One region of the Kitasatospora sp. NPDC088351 genome, then DNA from elsewhere that is predicted to be linked to it. Evidence: riboswitches for the same ligand, from Rfam matches in the RefSeq annotation. Region 1 holds a riboswitch; each other region holds the start of a gene.
What was found. A riboswitch is a leader RNA that binds a small molecule or an ion and turns the genes downstream of it on or off. The one in region 1 is predicted to bind thiamine pyrophosphate.
Positions count from the first base shown of each region.

Region 2: another riboswitch for thiamine pyrophosphate. It lies ahead of AB0P06_RS00375 (cytosine permease); the one in region 1 lies ahead of thiO (glycine oxidase ThiO).
Region 3: another riboswitch for thiamine pyrophosphate. It lies ahead of thiC (phosphomethylpyrimidine synthase ThiC); the one in region 1 lies ahead of thiO (glycine oxidase ThiO).

Region 1 covers NZ_JBFBIL010000013.1:35,747-40,501, reverse strand. The annotation lists gene thiE (thiamine phosphate synthase) at 1-250, opposite strand, end outside; gene AB0P06_RS12915 (Rv2175c family DNA-binding protein) at 250-615, opposite strand; gene AB0P06_RS12910 (FAD-dependent oxidoreductase) at 723-1,919, opposite strand; TPP riboswitch at 2,026-2,138, shown strand; gene thiO (glycine oxidase ThiO) at 2,133-3,317, shown strand; gene thiS (sulfur carrier protein ThiS) at 3,314-3,523, shown strand; gene AB0P06_RS12895 (thiazole synthase) at 3,526-4,323, shown strand; gene pknB (Stk1 family PASTA domain-containing Ser/Thr kinase) at 4,427-4,755, shown strand, end outside.
Region 2 covers NZ_JBFBIL010000001.1:91,529-96,283, forward strand. The annotation lists gene AB0P06_RS00365 (ATP-binding protein) at 1-77, opposite strand, end outside; gene AB0P06_RS00370 (glycerophosphodiester phosphodiesterase family protein) at 276-1,100, opposite strand; gene AB0P06_RS00375 (cytosine permease) at 1,183-2,571, opposite strand; TPP riboswitch at 2,675-2,824, opposite strand; gene AB0P06_RS00380 (trypsin-like peptidase domain-containing protein) at 3,080-4,755, shown strand, end outside.
Region 3 covers NZ_JBFBIL010000075.1:18,605-23,359, reverse strand. The annotation lists gene thiC (phosphomethylpyrimidine synthase ThiC) at 1-1,770, opposite strand, end outside; TPP riboswitch at 1,766-1,900, opposite strand; gene AB0P06_RS33060 (hypothetical protein) at 2,054-2,260, shown strand; gene AB0P06_RS33055 (SPFH domain-containing protein) at 2,364-3,869, shown strand; gene AB0P06_RS33050 (DUF5326 family protein) at 4,012-4,212, opposite strand; gene tenA (thiaminase II) at 4,396-4,755, opposite strand, start outside.

The DNA of each region.
Region 1 (4,755 bases):
CGTGCGCGACGTCGGCGCGGTCGTTGACGGCCAGCAGCCTGCCGTGGCGGCGGCAGGCGTCGGCGAAGACCTCCAGGGCCGCCAGCTCCTGCCTGGCCTCCAGGCCCTTGTCCCGCAGCTGGACGATGTCCACCCCGCCGGCCAGCGCCTCGTCCAGGAACTCGGCGAGGTCGCCCTGCTCGCGGCGGGCGTCGGTGCACAGGTAGAGCCGGGCGTCGGCGAGCCGCCGGCGCGGGGTGTCCGCCGCCATCAGATCAGCATCGCCTGGGCGCGGCGCTTCACCTCGGTGCCGCGGTTCTCACACAGCGCCTGGATGGGGCTGCCGGGCAGCGACGGGTCCTCGGTGAAGAGCCACTCCAGGATCTCCATGTCGTTGTACCCGCAGTCGCGCAGGACGGTCAGGGTGCCCGACAGGTGCTTGACCAGGCCCTGGCCGTCGATGAACGCGGCAGGCACCTGCAGCGACTTGTTCGGGCCGCGCCGGACCGCGATCAGCCCGCCGCTGCGGACCAGGTCGCGGACCTCGGTGACCCGCACGCCCCACTGCTCCGAGATGTCGGGCAGGTACATCCACTCGGAAACGAGGGTTTCAATCTTGCTTTCGATCTCACTCACGCCACCAGACTGCCACCTCCACGGCCCGCCGCGCACCACTCACCACCCGCCGCACACCCGTCACAGGTCCGTCGAGCACCGGGCGGCCGCCTGCGGGCCCCGCCGCGCTACCCGGCGAGCGCCGACTTCAGCGGCACCGCGGGGTCCGCCGCCAGGGCCGGGTCCAGCGCCGTACCGCGCTCGATCAGCCGGCGGCCCTGGGCGAGGTCGCGCGGACGGTCCACCGCGAGCAGGGCGCGCGGCACACCGTCGCGCAGCCAGAGCACCGACCAGGACGGCTCCCCGGGTGAACCGCGCCACAGCGGCTCGTCACCGGCCCCGTGCCGCCCGGCGTACTGGACCATGCGGCCGAACTGCTCCGACCAGAAGTACGGCACCGGATCGTAGGGCGCCTGCGCGCCGAGGACGGCGGCGGCCGCCGCCGCGCCGGACTGCAGCGCGTGGTCCCAGTGCTGGACGGCCAGCCGGACGCCGGAGCGCGCCGACGGATAGCTGACGCAGTCCCCCGCGGCGAAGACGCCGGGCAGGCTGGTGCGCAGCCGCTCGTCCACCAGGACGGCACCGGCCGCGTCCAGTTCGACGCCGGAGCCGGCCAGCCAGCCGGTGGCCGGCCGGGCGCCGATCCCGACCAGCACCTCGTCGGCCGGCAGGTGCGAGCCGTCCGCCAGCAGCACCGCGCCGGGCTCCACCGCCGCGACCCCGACGCCGCAGCGCAGGTCCACCCCGGCCTCGGCGTACCAGGCGGCCATCGCCCGGCCGATCCCGGCGGGCAGCGCGCCGGGGACGGGCGCCGGGCCCATCTCGACGACCGTGACCTCGCACCCCGCCGCCCGGGCGGCGGTGGACACCTCGGCGCCGATCCAGCCCGCACCGACCAGCACCAGGCGCAGGCCCGGCCGGAGCAGGGCACGCAGCGCCAGCGCGTCGTCCAGGGTGTGCAGCAGGTGCGCGCGCTCGGCGCCGGGCAGGGCCCGCGGGGCGGCACCGGTGGCGATCACCAGCGTGCCGTACGGCAGATCGCCGGCGTCGGTGTGCAGCACCCCGGGGGTGAGGCCGGTGGCGCGGCGGCCGGTGAGCAGTTCGACGCCCAGGTCCGCGAAGTCGAGGTCGAGGGTGGTGGCATCGGCCTTGCCGAGCAGCACCTCCTTGGAGAGCGGCGGCCGGTCGTACGGCGCGTGGGGCTCCTCGCCGACCAGCACGATCCGCCCCCGCCAGCCGCCCTGCCGCAGCCCCGCGGCGCACTGCGCCCCGGCCAGCCCGGCCCCGACCACGACCACCTGATCCGTCCCGCTCAGCTCTGCCACGCCGTCACTGTACTCAGCGGCGGCCGTCCGTCCGGGCCCCACCCGGGCTCGGGTCCACCCCTCGTACGCGCCTTCGGCCGGGGCGGGACGCGGAGTTAAGGTGGTGGCACCAATTCACGGGAGCCCGGCGGACCGGGCTGAGAGGCGGGCTGACACGGCCTGCGACCGTCCGAACCTGATCCGGGTCATACCGGCGAAGGGAGAGCAGCGACTTTGACACGCTTGGCCAAGGGCGCGCATGCCGACGTCCTGGTGATCGGCGGGGGCATCATCGGCCTCGCCGTCGCCTGGCGCGCGGCCCGGCGCGGGCTGGGGAACATCGTGGTGATCGACCCGGCGCACGGCGGCGGCGCCGCCCGGGTCGCGGCCGGCATGCTCGCCCCCGTCACCGAACTCCAGTACGGCGAGGAGCCGTTGCTCCGCCTCGGGATGGCATCCAACGAGCGCTATGCCGCCTTCGCCGCCGAACTCACCGAGGCGAGCGGCGGCCAGGACACCGGCTACCGCCAGTGCGGCACCGTCGCCGTCGCCCTGGACTCCGACGACCGCGCGGAACTGCGTGAACTGCACGCCTTCCACCAGCGGCTCGGCCTGGACTCGCACTGGCTCACCGGCCGCGAGGCCCGCAGGCTCGAACCCATGCTCGCCCCCGGCGTCCGGGGCGGTCTGCACGTCACCGACGACCACCAGGTGGACGGCCGCCGGCTGGTCAGGGCGCTGGTCCTCGCCTGCGAGCGGGCCGGCGTCCTGCTGCACCGCGCAGAGGCCACCGAACTGCTGGTCGAGAACGACCGCGCGGTCGGCGCCCGGCTGGACACACTGGAGACCGTCACCGCCGACCGAATCGTGCTCGCCGCCGGTCCGCACAGCCACCGGCTGCCCGGCCTGCCCGAGGGCGTGCTCCCCGCGATCCGCCCGGTGAAGGGGCAGATCCTGCGGCTGCGGGTGCCCGAGCCGTACCGGCCGTTCCTCTCCCGCAACGTGCGCGCGGTGGTGCGCGGCCGGCACCTCTATCTGGTGCCCCGGGAGAACGGCGAGCTGGTGATCGGTGCCACCAGCGAGGAGCAGGGGTACGACACCACCGTCACCGCCGGCGGGGTGTACGAGCTGCTGCGCGACGCGCACGAGCTCGTCCCCGGCATCACCGAGCTGCCCCTGGTGGAGACCTCCGCCGGACTGCGCCCCGGCTCCCCGGACAACGCCCCGCTGATCGGTCCGACCGCCCTGCCCGGCCTCGTCGCCGCCACCGGCCACTACCGCAACGGCGTGCTGCTCACCCCGGTGACGGCCGATCTGGTCGCCGAGTACCTGGCCACCGGCGAGACGCCCGCCCTGGCGGCGCCGTTCACCCCCACCCGCTTCTCCCCCGCCCGCTCCACCACGAAGGCCCCCGCATGAGCGAGATCGCACTGACCGTCAACGGCGAGCCCCGGCAGGTGCCCGCCACCACCACCCTCGCCGAGGTGGTGGCCGCGCTGAGCGCCGCCAACTCCGGCGTCGCCGCCGCGCTCAACGAGACCGTGGTGCCGCGTGGTTCGTGGCCGCGGACCCGGCTCGCCGCGGGTGACCGGATCGAGATCCTCACCGCCGTCCAGGGAGGCTGACCATGGCGGACGACCTGCTGGACATCGCCGGGACCACGTTCGGCTCCCGGCTGATCATGGGCACCGGTGGCGCGCCCAGCCTGGAGATCCTGGAGCAGGCGCTGCGGGTCTCCGGCACCGAGCTCACCACGGTGGCGATGCGCCGGGTCGACGCCACCACCCAGGGCTCCGTCCTGGACGTGCTGGTCCGCAACGGCATCCGGGTGCTGCCCAACACGGCCGGCTGCTTCACGGCCGGCGAGGCGGTGCTGACCGCCCGGCTGGCCCGCGAGGCGCTCGGCACCGACTGGGTGAAGCTGGAGGTCATCGCGGACGAGCGGACCCTGCTGCCCGATCCGATCGAGCTGCTGGACGCCGCCGAGACCCTGGTCGACGACGGCTTCACCGTGCTGCCCTACACCAACGACGACCCGGTGCTGGCACGGAAGCTGGAGGACGTCGGCTGCGCGGCGATCATGCCGCTGGGCTCCCCGATCGGCTCCGGCCTGGGCATCCGCAACCCGCACAACTTCCAGCTGATCGTGGAGAGCGCCCGGGTCCCGGTGATCCTGGACGCGGGCGCCGGCACCGCCTCGGACGTGGCGCTGGCGATGGAGCTGGGCTGCGCCGCGGTGATGCTGGCCTCGGCGGTGACCCGCGCCCAGGACCCGGTGCTGATGGCCGACGCGATGCGGCACGCCGCCGAGGCCGGCCGGCTGGCGTACCGGGCGGGCCGGATCCCGCGCCGCTTCCACGCCGAGGCCTCCTCGGCCATGGCCGGCCGGGCCGACCTGGACACCCGCGAGCACCCGGCGTTCTGACCCGGGCGCGCCGGGGCGTGTCACAAGCCGGGCACAGAGGCCCCGGGCGCGGTGTCGCCCGGGGTCCCGCCCCTGCCCGCGCCACTAGAATCACCGGGTGGACATGGCATTGCACGACCCGCTGATCGGTACCCTGCTCGACGGCCGGTACCGGGTCGAGCAGCGCATCGCGGCCGGCGGGATGTCCACCGTGTACCGGGGTACCGACACCAGGCTCGACCGGGTCGTGGCCCTCAAGGTGATGCACCCCTCGCTCGCCGGGGACGACGGCTTCACCGGCCGGTTCATCCGCGAGGCCAAGGCGGTGGCCCGGCTGGCGCACCCCAATGTGGTCAACGTCTTCGACCAGGGCGCGGACGGCGGCACCGTCTTCCTCGCGATGGAGTACGTGCCCGGCCGCACCCTGCGCGACCTGCTGCGCGACCGCGGCGC
Region 2 (4,755 bases), on a different contig from region 1:
CGCCGTGCGACCCCGACACTCGCTGGGCCGTGCGGCACTGCCATGGTCGATGAAGTCGGCACTTCACGCGCCACCATCAACGCCACCCCCGGACCTCCTTCAGCGTATGCCGAGGGATGGATGCCCCTTGGTAATGCGTCGGAAACGACTGCGGGGCGATCCCGCGCGGACATTTCAAACCGCGCGACCCAGGGTGGGCGGCAGGTGATTCCGTGCTCACCCTCCGTCGTGAAAACGCATAATTTCCGGCAAAAATTGTCGGCAGCAGGTTTGGTTCACCGGCCGAGCTGGGCGAGGACCTCGGCCGGGCGGTTGGTGATGATCGCCGACACCCCGAGCTCCAGGCACAGCTCCACGTCGGCCGGCTCGTCCACGGTCCAGACGTGCACCTGGTGGCCCAGCTCGCGCAGTCGCGTCACCAGCCGCGGCCTGGCCCGCACCAGCTCGATGCCGGGCCCGGCGATCCCGGCCCCGCCCGGCAGCGTCGCGCCCGGGCGCAGCCGGCCCCGCAGCGGCAGGCCGCGCTCGAACAGGAACACCCTCGGGTACTGCGGCGCGGTGGCGGCCACCCGGGCGAGCGCCAGCGCGGAGAAGCTCATGATCCGGGCCTGCGGGCGGCCGTCCGCGGGGTCTCCGGTGATCTTGAACCGGTCCAGCATCCGCAGGAGCTCGGCCTCCACCCGGCCCCGGAAACGGACCGGGTGCTTGGTCTCGATCGCCAGGTCCACCGGGCGTCCGCAGTCCGCGACCAGCTCCAGCAGGCTCTCCAGCCGCAGAACGCCCCGCAGCTCCGGGTCCGCGCTCGGTGCGCCCGTCTTCCAGGCGCCGAAGTCGTGCGCCTCCAGCTCGGCCAGCGTCATCGCGGACACCGTGCCGCGGCCGTCCGAGACCCGGCCGATCCTGCGGTCGTGCACACAGACCAGATGCCCGTCGGCCGTGACCCGGACATCGCACTCGACCGCGTCGGCGCCCTCGGTGAGCGCCCGCCGGTAGGCGGCGAGCGTGTGCTCGGGCAGTGCGTACGAGGATCCGCGGTGGGCGATCACCTGGACGGACGGCGCGGTGCGCGCCGCCGCCGGGGGGAGGTCGGGGCTGGTCACACGTCCCACGATAGGCGGCGGAAGTGACGCGAAAACGAAGACGGCCCCAACCTGAGGGGCCGTCTTCGCGTGGGGGGGCGGATCAGTCCCGCGCGTCCCGGCGGGTCAGCGGGGTGAGCGCCCAGGTGGCCAGGGCCGGCACCAGGAAGCCGAACAGCGAGGCCGAGGTCCACTCCTGCGGGGTGAAGTGCAGCGCCTCCTGGACGGAGGTCCAGAAGTCCGTCCACCAGCCGGCGATCGCGGTCGGCGCGATCAGCTGGTAGACGACGAAGCCCAGCGCCCACGGCAGCAGCATCAGCCGGCGGGACGGCGCGTCGGCGGAGAGGTTCCAGCCGCGCCGGCCGGCGCCGAGGAAGTAGTCGACCGCCAGCACCGCGAACATCGGCACGAACACCGAGCCGATCAGGCCCAGGAAGGCGTAGTAGGAGTCGGTGAACTCGGTGATCTGCAGAGCCAGCACCGTGATCAGCAGCCCGGTCCCGCCGGTCAGCACCCGGCGGTCCACCCTGGGCAGCAGGTTGTGGACGGACATCGCGGTCGAGTACACGTTGGCGAAGGACTGGTCCGTCTCGCGCAGGACCAGCACCAGCAGGAACGCCCAGCCGGCCCAGACGCCCAGGAAGGAGTCGAAGATCCGGTCCGGGTCGCCGCCGGACTGCAGCAGCGCGATCAGGCCCAGCACGTAGCACCAGACCTGGGCGACGGTGTAGCCGGAGAAGCTGCCCCAGAACGCGGCGCGCGGGGTGCGCGAGTGCCGGGTGTAGTCGGCGGCCAGCGGCACGAAGGAGATCGACACCGCGATCATCGCGTCGGTGGCCTTCAGGAAGCCGTGCCAGTTGCCCGCGCCCGGGTCCGGCACGCCGTGCCGGCCCAGCTGGACGGTGAAGTACACCATCGCGACCGCGACCGCCCCGGCGACGAACCGCCGCAGCACCGCGATCGAGCCCAGCGGCCAGATGGTCAGCGCGGTGGTCAGCGCGCCCGCCAGCAGGACGAAGGCCCAGCGGTAGCCCTCGGTGTGGACGACGGTCTGCGCGCCCATCGCGATCACCAGCAGCTCGTACACGCCCCAGCCGACGCACTGGACGATGTTCAGCACCGTCGGCACGTACGAGAGCTTCGTCCCGAACAGCCCGCGCAGGTTCGCCATCGCCGGTGCGCCGGTACGGGCCCCGATCAGGGCGGCCACACCGAGCATCGCGGTGCCGACCACGGTCCCGGCCGCGATCGCGGTCACGGCGGCGGCCAGGGAGAGCTCGCTGCCCCGCGCGCCCAGCACGGTGGCGGCGGTGGTGAAGCCGATCAGGCTGACGCCGAGGTTCATCCAGAGCGCGAAGTGGTCGCGGAAGCGGAGCGTGCGCGGCGGCTCGGTGTCCAGGACGAGCGGCGCCTCGACCCGCTCGGACCGGTCCGGCCGGTCCAGGACGGCGGTGGCCGCGGCGGCGCCGGTCGCGGTGGGGGAGCCGGGCACGGCGGAACCGGGCGCGGGGGGACCGGCGTCGGAGTGAACGGTCGTGGACGGTTCGGAGAAACCCTTGGACGCGGGCGCGCCCGAAGAAGAGGATGGCGAAGCAGGCGGCATGGCCGATACTCCCTACGCCGGCATTACCCGGACAGGTTCCGGCGGTCAGCGCCCCCTCGACGGTCCGCCCACGGACGTCGTGGCGTACGGTCGACCAGCGCACTCTCAGCCTGGGAAGGTCCAAGCTCCCGCGTGTCAGTTGTGAGCGACAGGCTAACCGGCACGGGGGTGAACGCCAAGGCCAGGCGCTGGGCGCCCCGGCCGCGAGGGACATCCGGCGGCGGTGGGCGAGCGGCCGGTGGGGGTGGTGGTTCGGGGGCGTTCGGCCGGGTTTCCGGACGGGGCCGTCGGGCCTGGCTAAGGATTCTTATGACTTCTTCAGAAGGGTCCTTACGGCAATCGAATCGAGTGTGCGAAAAACTATGCTTCTTGGTCCTGTCAGCTATGGAGGTCGTCCGTGAGCACCGAGCGCGAGGTTGGGTCCACCGGGCCGCAGGGGGAACAGCCCTCCGGCGGCCAGGGGGTGGTGGGTCCCGCTCATGACGGTCCGGCGCAGCAGTCCGCGTCCGCCGCTGCCACCCCCGCACAGGCGCCCGCCGACCGGACCACCACCGACGTGGCACCGGCGGTGCCCGCCGCGCCCGCCGCTCCGGCGGCCGGCGGATCCACGCCGACGCTGGCGTTCAGCAAGATCAGCGCCCCGGCGCCGGCCGAGGCACCCGCCGCGGCCGCGGCTGCCGACGCTCCCGTGTCCGCGCCCGCCCCGGTCGAGGCCGGCCACCCCGGCCCGGGGTACATCGACGCCCCGCCGCCGGTCGTGCCGCCCGCCCCGGCGGGGCCGCCGGCCGCGCCCGCCCTGGCGCTCGCCGAGGCACCGGCCCTGCCGACGGCGCCCGTCGCGCCCGCCGTCAACCCGTACGCCACCACGGGCGCCCCGGCCGCCGCGGCGCACGACCCGTACGGTGCCCCGCCCGCCGCGGCCCACGACCCGTACGGCGCCCCGGCGGGCCCGCCCGCGCAGCAGCACCCCTTCGGCGCGGGCCAGCCGCTCGGCGGCTGGGGCCCGCACGACTCCTCGGCCGGCGGCGCCGGCGGTCCCGGCCACCCCGGCGGCCCGCTCGGCTACCCGCCCGAGTACCCCGGTACGTCCGGCCCCGGCGGTCCGCGCAAGAAGCGCGGCGGCCTGGTCGCCCTGATCGCCGCCGTCGCCCTGGTCGCCGGTGTGGCCGGCGGCGCGCTCGGCGTGACCATCGCCGACCGCAACGACAACAGCGCCAGCTCCGCGAACGACCGCCGCAGCACCACCGTGCAGGCCAACAGCCCGGAGAAGAACGAGCCCGCCCCCGGCTCCGTCGCCGGCATCGCGCAGAAGGCGCTGCCCAGCGTCGTCACCATCAAGGCGCAGGGCAACGGCGAGTCCGGCACCGGCACCGGCTTCGTCTTCGACACCGAGGGCCACATCCTCACCAACAACCACGTGGTGGCGCCCGCCTCCAACGGCGGCAAACTGACCGTCAAGTTCGCCGACGGCAGCTCCTACAACGCCTCCGTGCTCGGCCGCGCCGAGGGCTACGACGTGGCCGTGGTCAAGCTGGACAACCCCCCGAAGGGGGACAAGCTGACCCCGCTTCCGCTGGCCGACTCCGACAAGGTCAACGTCGGCGACTCCACCATCGCCATCGGTGCCCCGTACGGCCTGGAGTCCACCGTCACCACCGGCATCATCAGCGCGAAGGACCGCCCGGTCGCCTCCGGCGACGAGACCGGCGCCCAGTCCTCGTACATGAACGCCCTGCAGACCGACGCCTCGATCAACCCCGGCAACTCCGGCGGCCCGCTGCTCGACTCCAGCGGCGCGGTGGTCGGCATCAACTCGGCGATCCAGTCCAACGCCTCCAGCACCGGCCGGGCCGGCAGCATCGGCCTCGGCTTCGCCATCCCGATCAACCAGGCCAAGTGGGTCGCCGAGACCCTGATCAAGACCGGCAAGCCCGTCTACGCCAAGCTCGACGTCCTCCGCAACGACGACTACAAGGGCGACGGCGCACAGATCCAGACCCGCGACATCCAGGGCACCCCGGCCGTCACCCCCGGCGGCGCGGCCGACAAGGCGGGCCTCAAGCCCGGCGACGT
Region 3 (4,755 bases), on a different contig from region 1:
CTCGGACTTGGCCTTCATGCCCGCCAGGGCCTCGGCGTCGAACTCGGTCTCCACGGCACTGGAGCCCTCGCCGTGCTCGGCCCGGATCTTTTGACTGATCTTCATCGAGCAGAACTTCGGGCCGCACATGGAACAGAAGTGGGCCGTCTTGGCGGGCTCCGCGGGGAGGGTCTCGTCGTGGAAGGCGCGGGCCGTCTCCGGGTCGAGGGCCAGGTTGAACTGGTCCTCCCAGCGGAACTCGAAGCGGGCGTCGGAGAGGGCGTCGTCCCAGGCCTGGGCGCCGGGGTGGCCCTTGGCGAGGTCGGCGGCGTGGGCGGCGATCTTGTAGGTGATGACGCCGGTCTTCACGTCGTCCCGGTTGGGCAGGCCCAGGTGCTCCTTGGGGGTGACGTAGCAGAGCATCGCGGTGCCCCACCAGGCGATCATCGCGGCGCCGATGCCCGAGGTGATGTGGTCGTAGCCGGGGGCGACATCGGTGGTCAGCGGGCCGAGGGTGTAGAACGGCGCCTCGTCGCAGATCTCCCGCTGGAGATCCATGTTCTCCTTGATCTTGTTCATCGGGACGTGGCCCGGGCCCTCGATCATCACCTGGACGTCCTTGGCCCGGGCGATCCGGCCGAGTTCGCCCAGCGTCCGGAGTTCGGCGAACTGCGCCTCGTCGTTGGCGTCGGCGATCGAACCGGGCCGCAGGCCGTCACCGAGCGAGAAGGTGACGTCGTAGCGGGCGAGGATGTCGCAGAGCTCCTCGAAGTTGGTGTGGAGGAAGTTCTCCCGGTGGTGCGCCAGACACCAGGCGGCCATGATCGAGCCGCCGCGCGAGACGATGCCGGTCTTGCGGCGGGCCGTCAGCGGGACGTACCGCAGCAGCACTCCGGCGTGGACGGTCATGTAGTCCACGCCCTGCTCGCACTGCTCGACGACGGTGTCGCGGTAGACGTCCCAGCTGAGGTCCTCGGCCTTGCCGTCGACCTTCTCCAGCGCCTGGTAGAGCGGCACGGTGCCGATCGGCACGGGGGAGTTTCGCAGGATCCACTCGCGGGTGGTGTGGATGTTGCGGCCGGTGGAGAGGTCCATCACGGTGTCCGCGCCCCAGCGGGTGGCCCAGGTCATCTTCTCCACCTCCTCCTCGATCGAGGAGGTGACGGCGGAGTTGCCGATATTGGCGTTGATCTTCACCAGGAAGTTGGTGCCGATGGCGGCCGGCTCGACCTCGGGGTGGTTCACGTTGACCGGGATGACGGCCCGGCCGCGCGCCACCTCGGAGCGGACGAACTCCGGCGCCAGGCCCTCGCGCAGGGCGACGAACTCCATCTCCGGGGTCACGATGCCGCGCTTGGCGTAGCCGAGCTGGGTGACTGCGGCGTCGCCGCGGCCGCGCAGGGGGCGGCGCGGGCGGCCGGGGAAGACGGCGTCCAGGTTCTTCAGGTTTCCGCCGCGCGGCGAGGTGTGCTTGATCCCGTCGTCCTCGGGGCGGGCCTCGCGGCCGTCGTACTCCTCGACGTCGCCGCGCTGGCGGATCCACGCGTCGCGCAGCGCGGGCAGGCCGCGCCGTACGTCGGGCTCGTACGCCGGGTCGGTGTACGGCCCGGAGGTGTCGTAGAGCGGGACGCTCTTCTCGTTGGTGAGCACGACCTCGCGGTACGGAACGCGCAGGTCGGGGCGGGACCCGTCGCGGTAGGCCTTGCGCCAGGCCGGGGTCGGATAGCCGGTGCCCGCGCTGCTGACGGCGGCGTTCTGGGCAGACTGCGGCTGTGCATCAAAAGTGGTCATCAGACCTTCAACTCCCTACGCCGGCATTACCCGGTCAGGTTCCTGCGGTCGGCGCAGCGTTCGGCACGTCCAGCGACGTCCCGGTCAGCGCCCTCTCAGCCCGGTGCTCCGAGCTCCCGTGTCCGCAGGCGGTATTGCCCGCGCATGACGTCCAACACCGTAGCGAGCCGATCGCGGCTGGTCCAGAGGGGGTCGGTGCCCGGCGATTCGGCCGGCGGGCCCACCGGGGGAGCCCGGCCCGGCAGACTGGCAGTCACACGGGCAGGCGACGAGGGAGGCCGTAGTGGTCGGAAGCACAGGGCGGGTCACCGGTCCGGTCGGAGCCGGTCTGGTCGGCGAGGTGATGGTGCACGTCAGGGAGCGCCAGGGGACGGAGGCCTTCCTGGCCTACCTCGCCGTACCGGGCGACCGGCTGTCGGTCGGCACACCGGTGGTGGTGGTCGAGTACCACCCGCCCCGGACCGTCTATGTGGCACCGGTCTTCCCGTGACACGCTTGTGACAGCCCGTCACGTCACTTCCCTTTCCTTCGAGTTGCCCTGAGCGGACAATCCGAACCGGCGCATCTCATGCGCCGGAAGGGGGAGTTGAACCATGGTGCTCATCATCGCGGGGGCCGTCGTCGCCGCGCTGGTCTTCGGGATCACGCTCTTCAAACTCATGTGGCGGGTGGCGGAGCCCAACGAGGCTCTGATCATCTCCGGCTCCCGGCACCGGACCGAGGGGGTCGGCGACGGTCTGGGCTTCCGGATCGTCACCGGCCGCGGGACCTTCGTCACGCCGGGTCTCCAGGGTGTCCGCCGGCTCTCACTGGACCTCAACGAGGCCGAGCTGAACGTCGAATGCGTCACCTCACAGGGCATCCCGGTCCACGTCAAAGGCGTGGTGATCTTCAAGGTCGGCGACGACGAGGTCTCCATCGCCAATGCCGCCCGGCGCTTTCTCGACCAGCAGAAGCTGATCAGCCAGCGCGTCCACAACGTCTTCGCCGGCCACCTGCGCTCGATCGTCGGCGGGCTCACCGTCGAGGACATGATCAGGGACCGCGAGCGGCTCACCGGGGAGACCAGGGCCGCCTCCGGGCTGGAGATGGAGAAGCTCGGGCTGATCATCGACACCCTGCAGATCCAGGAGATCATCGACCCCACCGGCTACATCAAGAACCTCGCCATCCCGCACGCCGCCGCCGTCCAGCGGGACGCCCGGATCGCCCAGGCCGAGGCCGACCGGATGGCCACCGAGGCGGAGCAGGAGGCCGCCGCGCGCAAGGCCGAGGCCACCCGCAACAGCCAGATCCAGCAGTCCGCCTACCAGGCCGAACGGGACACCGCCAACGCCCGCGCCGAGCAGGCCGGACCGCTCGCCCAGGCCGCCGCCCGGCAGGAGGTGGTCGTCCAGGAGACCAAGGTCGCCGAGCTGGAGGCCCGCCGCAAGGAGCAGCAGCTGCAGATCGACGTCCGCAAGCCGGCCGACGCCAAGGCGTACGAGACCCGCACCAGGGCCGAGGCCGACCGCGACGCCCGGATCTCCGCCGCCCAGGCGCAGGCCCAGGAGACCGAGCTGAAGGCGGCGGCCGAGGCCGGCCAGGTCAAGATCGCCGCCGCGGCCGCCGCGGAGGCCACCAAGCTGCGCGGGCTCGCCTCCGCCGAGGCGACCAGGGCCACCGGGGAGGCGGAGGCCGCCTCCGCCGAGGCCCGCGGTCTGGCGGACGCTGAGGCGACCCGGGCGATCGGGCTCGCCAAGGCCGAGGGCATCCGGGCCCGGGCCGCCGCCCTCTCGGAGAACCAGGAGGCCGTGGTGGCACAGGAGTTGGCGGAGAAGTGGCCGGACATCGTGCTGGCCGCCGCCGAGTCCTTCGGCAATGTCGAGCACATGATCCTGCTGAACGGCGCCGACGGGGTTGGCGAGCTGTTCGCCAAGGCCCTCACCATGGGCGGCACCGGCCTCGGCCTCGCCCGGCAGCTGCTCACCACCATGCACGGTCCGGAACAGCCGGCGGCTCCGGCGCCGGGGCCGGAACCGGGGCCGGTCCAGCAGGTGCCGATCGAGGACCGCGCGGTGACGGAGGCCCGGGTCCGACGGTCGGCGGACGACAGCTGACGGATGACAGGTAACGGATGACAACTTTCAACATTCGTTTTCTGTTATCTGTTATCTGTTAGTTGTCGGTTGTCCGCCGCCACCAGAACGACCGGCGCCCGCACCCCACGCAGGGGGTACGGGCGTCCGGGGTCCGTACGGGTCAGCTCTTGGCGGCCTTCTTCACCAGGATCACCACGGCGGCGGCGATGCCGACCACCACCAGCAGCTTGATGACCACGCTCAGCAGGGCGCCGACGACGCCGAACACGAACCCCACGATGTTCCAGGCCAGGATCAGCACCAGCACCGGGACGACGATGTTGCGCACCCAGGAGGGCAGCGACTTCCAGAACTCAGCCATGTCCGTTCCTTCTCTCCCCTCGGGGCCGGCTGCCGTCCGGTGCCGCATCCCGTTTGCTTTCGATACTTCGATCGTACGGGGCCGCAAGTGCCGGAACGAGAGCCAACGGCCCGGAGAGAACCCCGAGATCACCCCGACTCCGACCCCCGGGGGCTCCCCTGAGGATCAGACCGGCCAGGAGGATCAGACCGGCCACGTCTCGCCACGCCAGGCGGCGTCCCAGAACATCCACTCGTAGCGCGAGGTGGTGGTGAAGTGCTCGACCACCCGGCGGCGCTCCGCCGGGGAGATCTCCTCGCCGAGCCGGTCGGTGAGCGCCAGCACCCGCCGCACCACGGCCTGGAACGTCTCGTCCCCGTAGGTCGCGATCCACTTCGCGTAGAGCGGGTCGGGGGAGCCCTTGGCGAGCAGTTCGTCACCGACCCGGGCATAGATCCAGTAGCAGGGCAGCACCGCGCCGACGGCCTCGGCGAAGGAACCGCCGTAGACGGTCGCCAGCAGATAGCTGGTGTAGGCCCGGGTGGTGGGCAACACCGGTTCCGT